Methylomagnum ishizawai: one gene and its partner. The protein of the gene in region 2 interacts with the protein of the main gene of each other region in a pairwise test. Links are inferred from orthologs where the notes say so. Each region holds a gene or a part of one and is shown on either strand. Other genes may lie near its edges.

Evidence for each region.
Region 1: the proteins of ndk (region 2) and B9N93_RS16315 interact in binary tests that used the Escherichia coli proteins (3 or more experiments, as listed by UniProt). The link is inferred for Methylomagnum ishizawai from one-to-one orthologs.

The regions. Positions count from the first base shown.
Region 1 is NZ_FXAM01000001.1:3,644,722-3,647,930, forward strand. Bases 242-3,209 are described here. They hold B9N93_RS16315 (5-formyltetrahydrofolate cyclo-ligase), read left to right. Parts: upstream 242-1,406; coding sequence 1,407-2,012; downstream 2,013-3,209. Other genes in these bases: B9N93_RS16300 (UPF0149 family protein), read right to left, coding at 242-555; B9N93_RS16305 (cell division protein ZapA), read left to right, coding at 812-1,105; B9N93_RS16320 (EVE domain-containing protein), read left to right, coding at 2,009-2,467; B9N93_RS16325 (Nudix family hydrolase), read left to right, coding at 2,572-3,209. Also shown: more of B9N93_RS16300, read right to left, coding at 7-241. UniProt on the Escherichia coli protein: Involved in the removal of 5-formyltetrahydrofolate.
Region 2 is NZ_FXAM01000001.1:316,552-319,681, forward strand. What follows is about bases 104-2,992. They hold ndk (nucleoside-diphosphate kinase), read right to left. Parts: upstream 1,820-2,992; coding sequence 1,388-1,819; downstream 104-1,387. Other genes in these bases: pilW (type IV pilus biogenesis/stability protein PilW), read right to left, coding at 104-298; rlmN (dual-specificity RNA methyltransferase RlmN), read right to left, coding at 295-1,413; B9N93_RS01310 (HesB/IscA family protein), read right to left, coding at 1,900-2,223; B9N93_RS01315 (cysteine desulfurase family protein), read right to left, coding at 2,304-2,992. Also shown: more of pilW, read right to left, coding at 1-103; more of B9N93_RS01315, read right to left, coding at 2,993-3,130. UniProt on the Escherichia coli protein: Major role in the synthesis of nucleoside triphosphates other than ATP. The ATP gamma phosphate is transferred to the NDP beta phosphate via a ping-pong mechanism, using a phosphorylated active-site intermediate.

The DNA of each region.
Region 1 (3,209 bases), 3.3 Mb from region 2 along the record:
CGGGAATCAATGGAGGCGGATGGGTTGGGAGGGCCGCGCCTTGAGTTCGCGCTGGACGACCTGCACGCCGACGCGGACATATTCGGCCAGTTCGGCGTAGGCGGTTTCATCGGTTTCGCTGTCGCCGGAACTGGCGGGATCGAGTTGGGTGATTTCGGCGAAATCGCGCAGGATTTCGGTACATTCGCCGGGCCAATCCGAGACGTTGGAGCCATAGCCCAGCCCCAGCAGAAAACCCCGGCACCATTCGCCCAGGGCGTCGGCGCGTTCTTCCAGGGTGCCGTCGTCGTCGTCCGGCAACAGCGGCGTGAAGGAAAAATCGAAGTCCTCCAACTGCCGCCGGGTTTCCTTGAATAATTGTTGCCACACGGACGAGGCCACGGGGTCCAGGGGTTCGGCGTCGGGGCCGAGGGTCAATTCCAGCCAACGGCTGGAGTCGGCCCCGCCATCCATGCACAAGAGGCCGGACAACAACCCATGGGCCTCGGCGGCGCTGCCGCACTCGGAATCCTCCGGGAGCGTATCCTCGATATCGGACCAGGTGATCTTAGCCATATTAAGCGGTGGGGTTGGGTTGAAGGGGTCGGTGGGCGGAAAGCGTCGTCCGGTCCCGCGCTGGCCGGGCTTCCGTCCGGGCATTATACGCCTCGCCTTCCCGGTCATGGGTGGGCCTGGCCGGTTTTCCAGCCCACCGATGGCCGCGGACTCGCCTTGTGGACGCTCAACCAATTCCTTTATCCTAAACGCCGCCCGCAGCCCTGCGAAACCGCCCACCCCCGCGCCTGAACCCGCCTCCCTGGAACCCGAAATCATGAGCGAACCCAATCCCCTGATCAAAGTGCAAATCCTCGGCAAGGAATATCCGATTTCCTGCCCGGAAGAAGAGCAGCACGACCTCTTGCTCGCCGCCCGCTACCTGGACGAGAAGATGCGCCAAATCCGTAATACCGGTCGGGTGATCGGCACCGAACGCATCGCGGTGATGGCGGCTTTGAACATCGCCCATGAATTGCTGCAAGCCCACCGCCGCAGCGTTCCGCAAGAGGCGCAGGGCGAATATCCCGAGCGCCCGGCCCGGGGCCGCGGCAACCGCCCCCCCGAATAAACCGGTGTTGCGGTCCCGGCCCAACTCCGCTAAATTGGACCCGCGTATTCCCTGCGGCGTACGAAGCCCACTGGGTTACTTCTTGAGCCTAATCCAAAACCCCGGGTCCATTAGAGTTCGCGATGTGCGCAAGTCCGCCCCGAGCGGAAAGCCTGATTCGGTACTTCTTGGTCCCACCTGAACCATTTGGTTCAAGGGCGAAAGTGAGTTACGGCGCAGGCGGGGAATACATTCCTTCCCTCGTCTGGCGGTTAGGAACCGGCGCTAGCCTCCGCATCCCAAGCTCCCAGCATTCTCCCGCATGATCCTCCCCCGAACCTTCCGCAGCCAAGCCCGCGCCCATCGCCGCGCCTTGAGTCCCGAAGCCGCGCTCCGCCATGGCGAAAGCCTCGCCCTGCAACCCGGTTTGCTCCACCTGCTCGAATCGGCCCGCACCATCGCGGCCTATCTCCCCAGCGATGGCGAAATCGATACCGGCCCCTTGATCGCCCTGCTCTGGGAACGGGGCAAGCACGTGTTCCTGCCCTTGCTCCGCTTCGCCCCGCACAAGCATCTCGCCTTCGGTCTTTACCGCCCGGACACCGCGCTGCTGCCGAACCAATACGGCATCCCCGAACCCGTCGGCACGCCCGTCCTGGATCATCCCGGCCAACTCGACTTGGCCCTGGTGCCGCTGGTGGCCTTCGACAGCCAAGGCCATCGCATCGGCATGGGCGGCGGTTTCTACGACCGCACTTTCGCCTATCTCAAGGCACCCGGCGCGGCCCCTGCCCCGCTGCTGGTCGGGCTGGCCCATGAATGCCAGCGATACCCGAACCTCCCCGCCGAACCTTGGGATGTGCCGCTGGATGGCGTGGCGACCGAACGGGCTTTCTATTCCTTCAATGACAAGGCAAACGCACCGTGAATTATTGGCTGATGAAATCCGAACCCGGCGAATTCGGCATCGACGACCTGGAACGCCGCCCCGGCCAGACCGAACCTTGGGACGGGGTCCGCAATTACCAAGCCCGCAATATGATGCGCGACCAGATGCAACCCGGCGACCGGGTGTTCTTCTACCATTCCAACTGCGAGCAACCCGGCATCGTCGGGCTGGCCGAAATCGCCAGGGCGGCCTATCCCGATCCCACCGCCTTCGATCCCGAGCATAAACACTACGATCCCAAAAGCCGCCCCGAGCAACCGGCTTGGCTGATGGTCGATGTGCGCTTCGTCCGCAAGCTCAAGCGCACCCTCACCCTGGCCGAACTGAAGGAGCGCCCGGAACTCGACGGACTGGCCCTGTTACGGCGGGGCAACCGGCTGTCGATCCTGCCGGTCAGCCCCGAACAATGGGATTTCATCCTGGCCTTGGAATAGCCCCGCCCCAAAGCACACACGGGCAAGCCAGCCGCGAAACAGTTTGTTAAAATGCCGCGCCCTCGAATGGTTTTGACCCCGAACCCCGCGATTCCCCAAACCCCATGCCCAATCAGCGTCCCGCCCCCGCGATGACTCCAACCGCGCCCATCCTGGAAGTCGCCGCCGGGGTGATCCACGACCGCGAGGGCCGCATCCTCATCGCCAAGCGCCCGGCCCATCTGCACCAGGGCGACTTATGGGAATTCCCCGGCGGCAAGCTGGAACCGGGCGAAACCGCCGCCGAAGCCCTCCGCCGCGAACTGCGCGAGGAACTCGATATCGACGCCGAAGCGGCGATGCCCCTCATCGACCTGCGCCACGACTATCCCGACCGGCGGGTCCGGCTCTCGGTCTGGCGGGTCGAGCGCTTCACCGGCACCCCCAAGGGCTTGCAGGGCCAGCCGATCCGCTGGGTCCGCCCGGACGAACTGCCCCATTTCGATTTCCCCGCCGCCAACCGGCCCATCATCACCGCCGCCCGCTTGCCCGACCATTACGCCATCCTGGACGGCGACGGCTTGGCGGGTTTGAAAACCCGGCTGGACCGGCTCGTTGCCACGGGCATAAGCATGATCCAACTGCGGGCCAAGGGTTTGGAGGCACGTGACTTCGCCGCGCTGGTCGATTACACCGTGCCGTTGTGCCGCCGCTCCGGGATTCGCCTGCTGTTGAACGCCGCCCCGGAACTGGCCCGGAACAG
Region 2 (3,130 bases):
TGAAACTGGCGTCGGCGTTGGGATAGTCGTCGATGCGTTCGTAGAGTACGCCGATGGAGTTATACGCCTCGCTGTTGTCGTCGTCCAAGTCGATGGCCCGCTTCATATCCTGCAAGGCGATTTCGTAGCTGCCCGCTTCCATGTATTTCACGCCTTTTTCGACATAAATCTTGGAAGCCTCTTGCGGGCTGTATTTGACGGGCGCGGGTTGCGGCAAGGTTTGGATGGTTTCTGGACTCGACGAACAGGCTCCGAGCAAGCTTGCGAAAACCCAGGCGGTCGAGCGGTGGACGTTCATGGCGCGGCGGTGGCGGCCTGTTGCAGGCGGATTTGCCTACGGGTGCGGTCGTTGACCTTGCCCACCAATTGGCCACAGGCTGCGTCGATATCGTCGCCGCGGGTCTTGCGGGTGGTGGTGATCAGCCCGGCTTGTTGCAGGATTTCGCTGAACCTACGGAGGTTTTCCGGGGTGGAACAGCGGTAGTCGGTGCCGGGGAAGGGATTGAACGGGATCAGGTTCACCTTCGAGGGCACATGGCTGAGCAGGCGCACCAGCGCCTTGGCATGGGCCGGGCTGTCGTTGATGCCATCCAGCATGACGTATTCGAAAGTCACTTTGCGGCGGCCATCCTGGCCGATATAGCGCTTGCAGGCGGCCAGCAATTCCCGGATCGGATATTTGCGGTTGATCGGCACCAGCACATCGCGCAGTTCGTCGTGCGGCGCGTGCAGGGATACGGCGAGGCTGATATCGGTGACTTCGGCCAGCCGGTCCAGCGCGGGCACCACGCCGGAGGTGCTGAGCGTCACCCGCCGCTTCGATAGCCCATAGGTGAAATCGTCCAGCATCAACGAGATGGCGGACACCACGTTGTTGAAGTTGAGCAAGGGTTCGCCCATGCCCATCAGCACCACGTTGGTGATGCGGCCTTCGCCCAATTCGCGCTGGGCGGTCCACACTTGGCCGATGATTTCGGCCACGCTCAAATTCCGGTTGAAGCCTTGCTTGGCCGTGGAGCAGAACGAGCACTCCAGGGCGCAGCCGACTTGCGAGGACACGCACAAGGTGCCGCGGCCTTCCTCCGGGATGAACACGGTTTCGACCCGGTTTTGGGAGTCGGTTTGCAACACCCATTTGCAGGTGCCGTCGGCGGATTTCTGTGCCAGGACGATCTCGGGGGCGCGGATTTCGCAAGTGTCGGCCAGCTTGGCGCGGAATACTTTGCTGAGATTGGTCATCAAGGCGAAGTCGTCGACGCCGCGCTGATGGATCCATTGCAGCAACTGCGAAGCGCGGAACGGCTTTTCGCCGATCCCGGCGCAGAAGGCCTCCATGGCCTTCCGGTCGAGACCGAGCAGGTTGGTGGTTCCGGGGATTTCGCCGGAATCAACGGGTGCGGGGACAGAGTTCATTCGGTTGGAAGAAGTAAGCGATTTCCTGCGCCGCCGTTTCCGGGCTGTCGGAGCCGTGCACCGCGTTCTCGTCGATGCTGACGGCGAAGTCGGCGCGGATCGTGCCGGGGGCGGCGTCCTTGGGGTTGGTGGCACCCATGATTTCGCGGTTTTTGAGGATGGCGTCCTCGCCTTCGAGGACTTGGACCATCACCGGGCCGGAGATCATGAAGCCCACTAGGTCGTTGAAGAAGCCGCGCTCGCGGTGGACGGCGTAGAAGCCCTCGGCCTGTTCGCGGCTGAGGTGCAGCATCTTGGCCGCCACGATCTGGAGGCCGGCCTGCTCGAAGCGGCTGTAGATCGCGCCGATCACGTTCTTGGCAACAGCGTCGGGCTTGATGATGGAAATGGTGCGTTCGACCGCCATGGAATCTCCTGGGTTCTTGGGTTGCGGGTAAAAGTCGCGGATTTTACTGGAATTATGTGCGGGAAGTAAGAAAAGCCGCGTCAGACCGCGAAACTTTCGCCACAGCCGCAGGTGGCCTTGATATTGGGGTTGTGGAATTTGAAGGCTTCGCTGATGCCTTCGCGGCGGAAATCGATTTCGACGCCGTCCAGGTAGGCAAGGTCGCCTTGTTTGACCACGACCTTGGCCCCGTGCTGCTCGAACACCGTATCGTCGGCCTCGATGGCGTCGGCGTAATCGACCACATAGGCGAAGCCGGTGCAGCCTGCGGGCTTCACGCCCAGCCGTAGCCCTAGCCCGGTGCCGCGTTTCGCCAATTGCTTGGAGACCTGGGTCGCGGCGGGTTCGGTGAGTATGATGGACATGGTGGGGAATCCTCTGGGTGGGGATGGAATGAGTCGGGCTGTGTGCTTTAGACGGGGTTCCGTCAGTTTATCACGAGGTTTCAGCCGCGTAGGGTGCTGGTCAGGGTTCGCAAAGCGGCCAGGAAGCGCTCGATATCGGCTTCGGTGTTGTCCTGGCCCAGGCTGGCCCGGATAGCCCCCTTGGCCAAATCCGCCGGAACGCCCATGGCGGTCAAGACCGGGCTGGGCTCGCCGCCGCCGCTGGCGCAGGCCGAACCGCTGGAGACCGCGATGCCCTGGCGGTCCAGGTTCATCACCAGGGTTTCGCCGTCGAACCCTGCGATGGCGAATTGCACGGTATTGGGCAGGCGCTCGGCCCGCTCGGCAAAAATGTTGATTCCGGGCAGTTCCCGCAAGCCCGCTTCCAAACGCTGGCGCAGTTGCAGCAGCCGGGCGCTACGCGCTTCCAGTTCGGTGAGCGCCAGTTCCGCCGCCTGGCCGAAGCCGACGATTGCCGCCACGTTTTCGGTGCCGCCGCGTTGGCCGCGCTCTTGTCCGCCGCCGTGCAGCAGGGGTTCGAGCGGCACCGAGCGGTCCACCACCAAGGCACCGACGCCCTTGGGACCATAAATCTTGTGTGCCGACAGCGCGAGCGAATGCGCCCCGCCGCGCTTGAAGTCCAGCGCAATCTTGCCCGCCGCCTGCACCGCGTCGCAATGCAGGAAGCCGCCGCGTCCGGCCACCCACTCCGCCAGCGGGCCGATATTGTGGATCACGCCGGTTTCGTTGTTGGCGAGCATCAGGGTGGCGAAGCGGAAGCCATCGCGGGGCAGCGTATCGAGATGATCGGTCTCGGGCTGTCCAGCGCGGTCCACTGGCAGGGTTACCACCCGCCAGCCCAGTTGTTCCAGGAAGCGCAAGGGTTCGC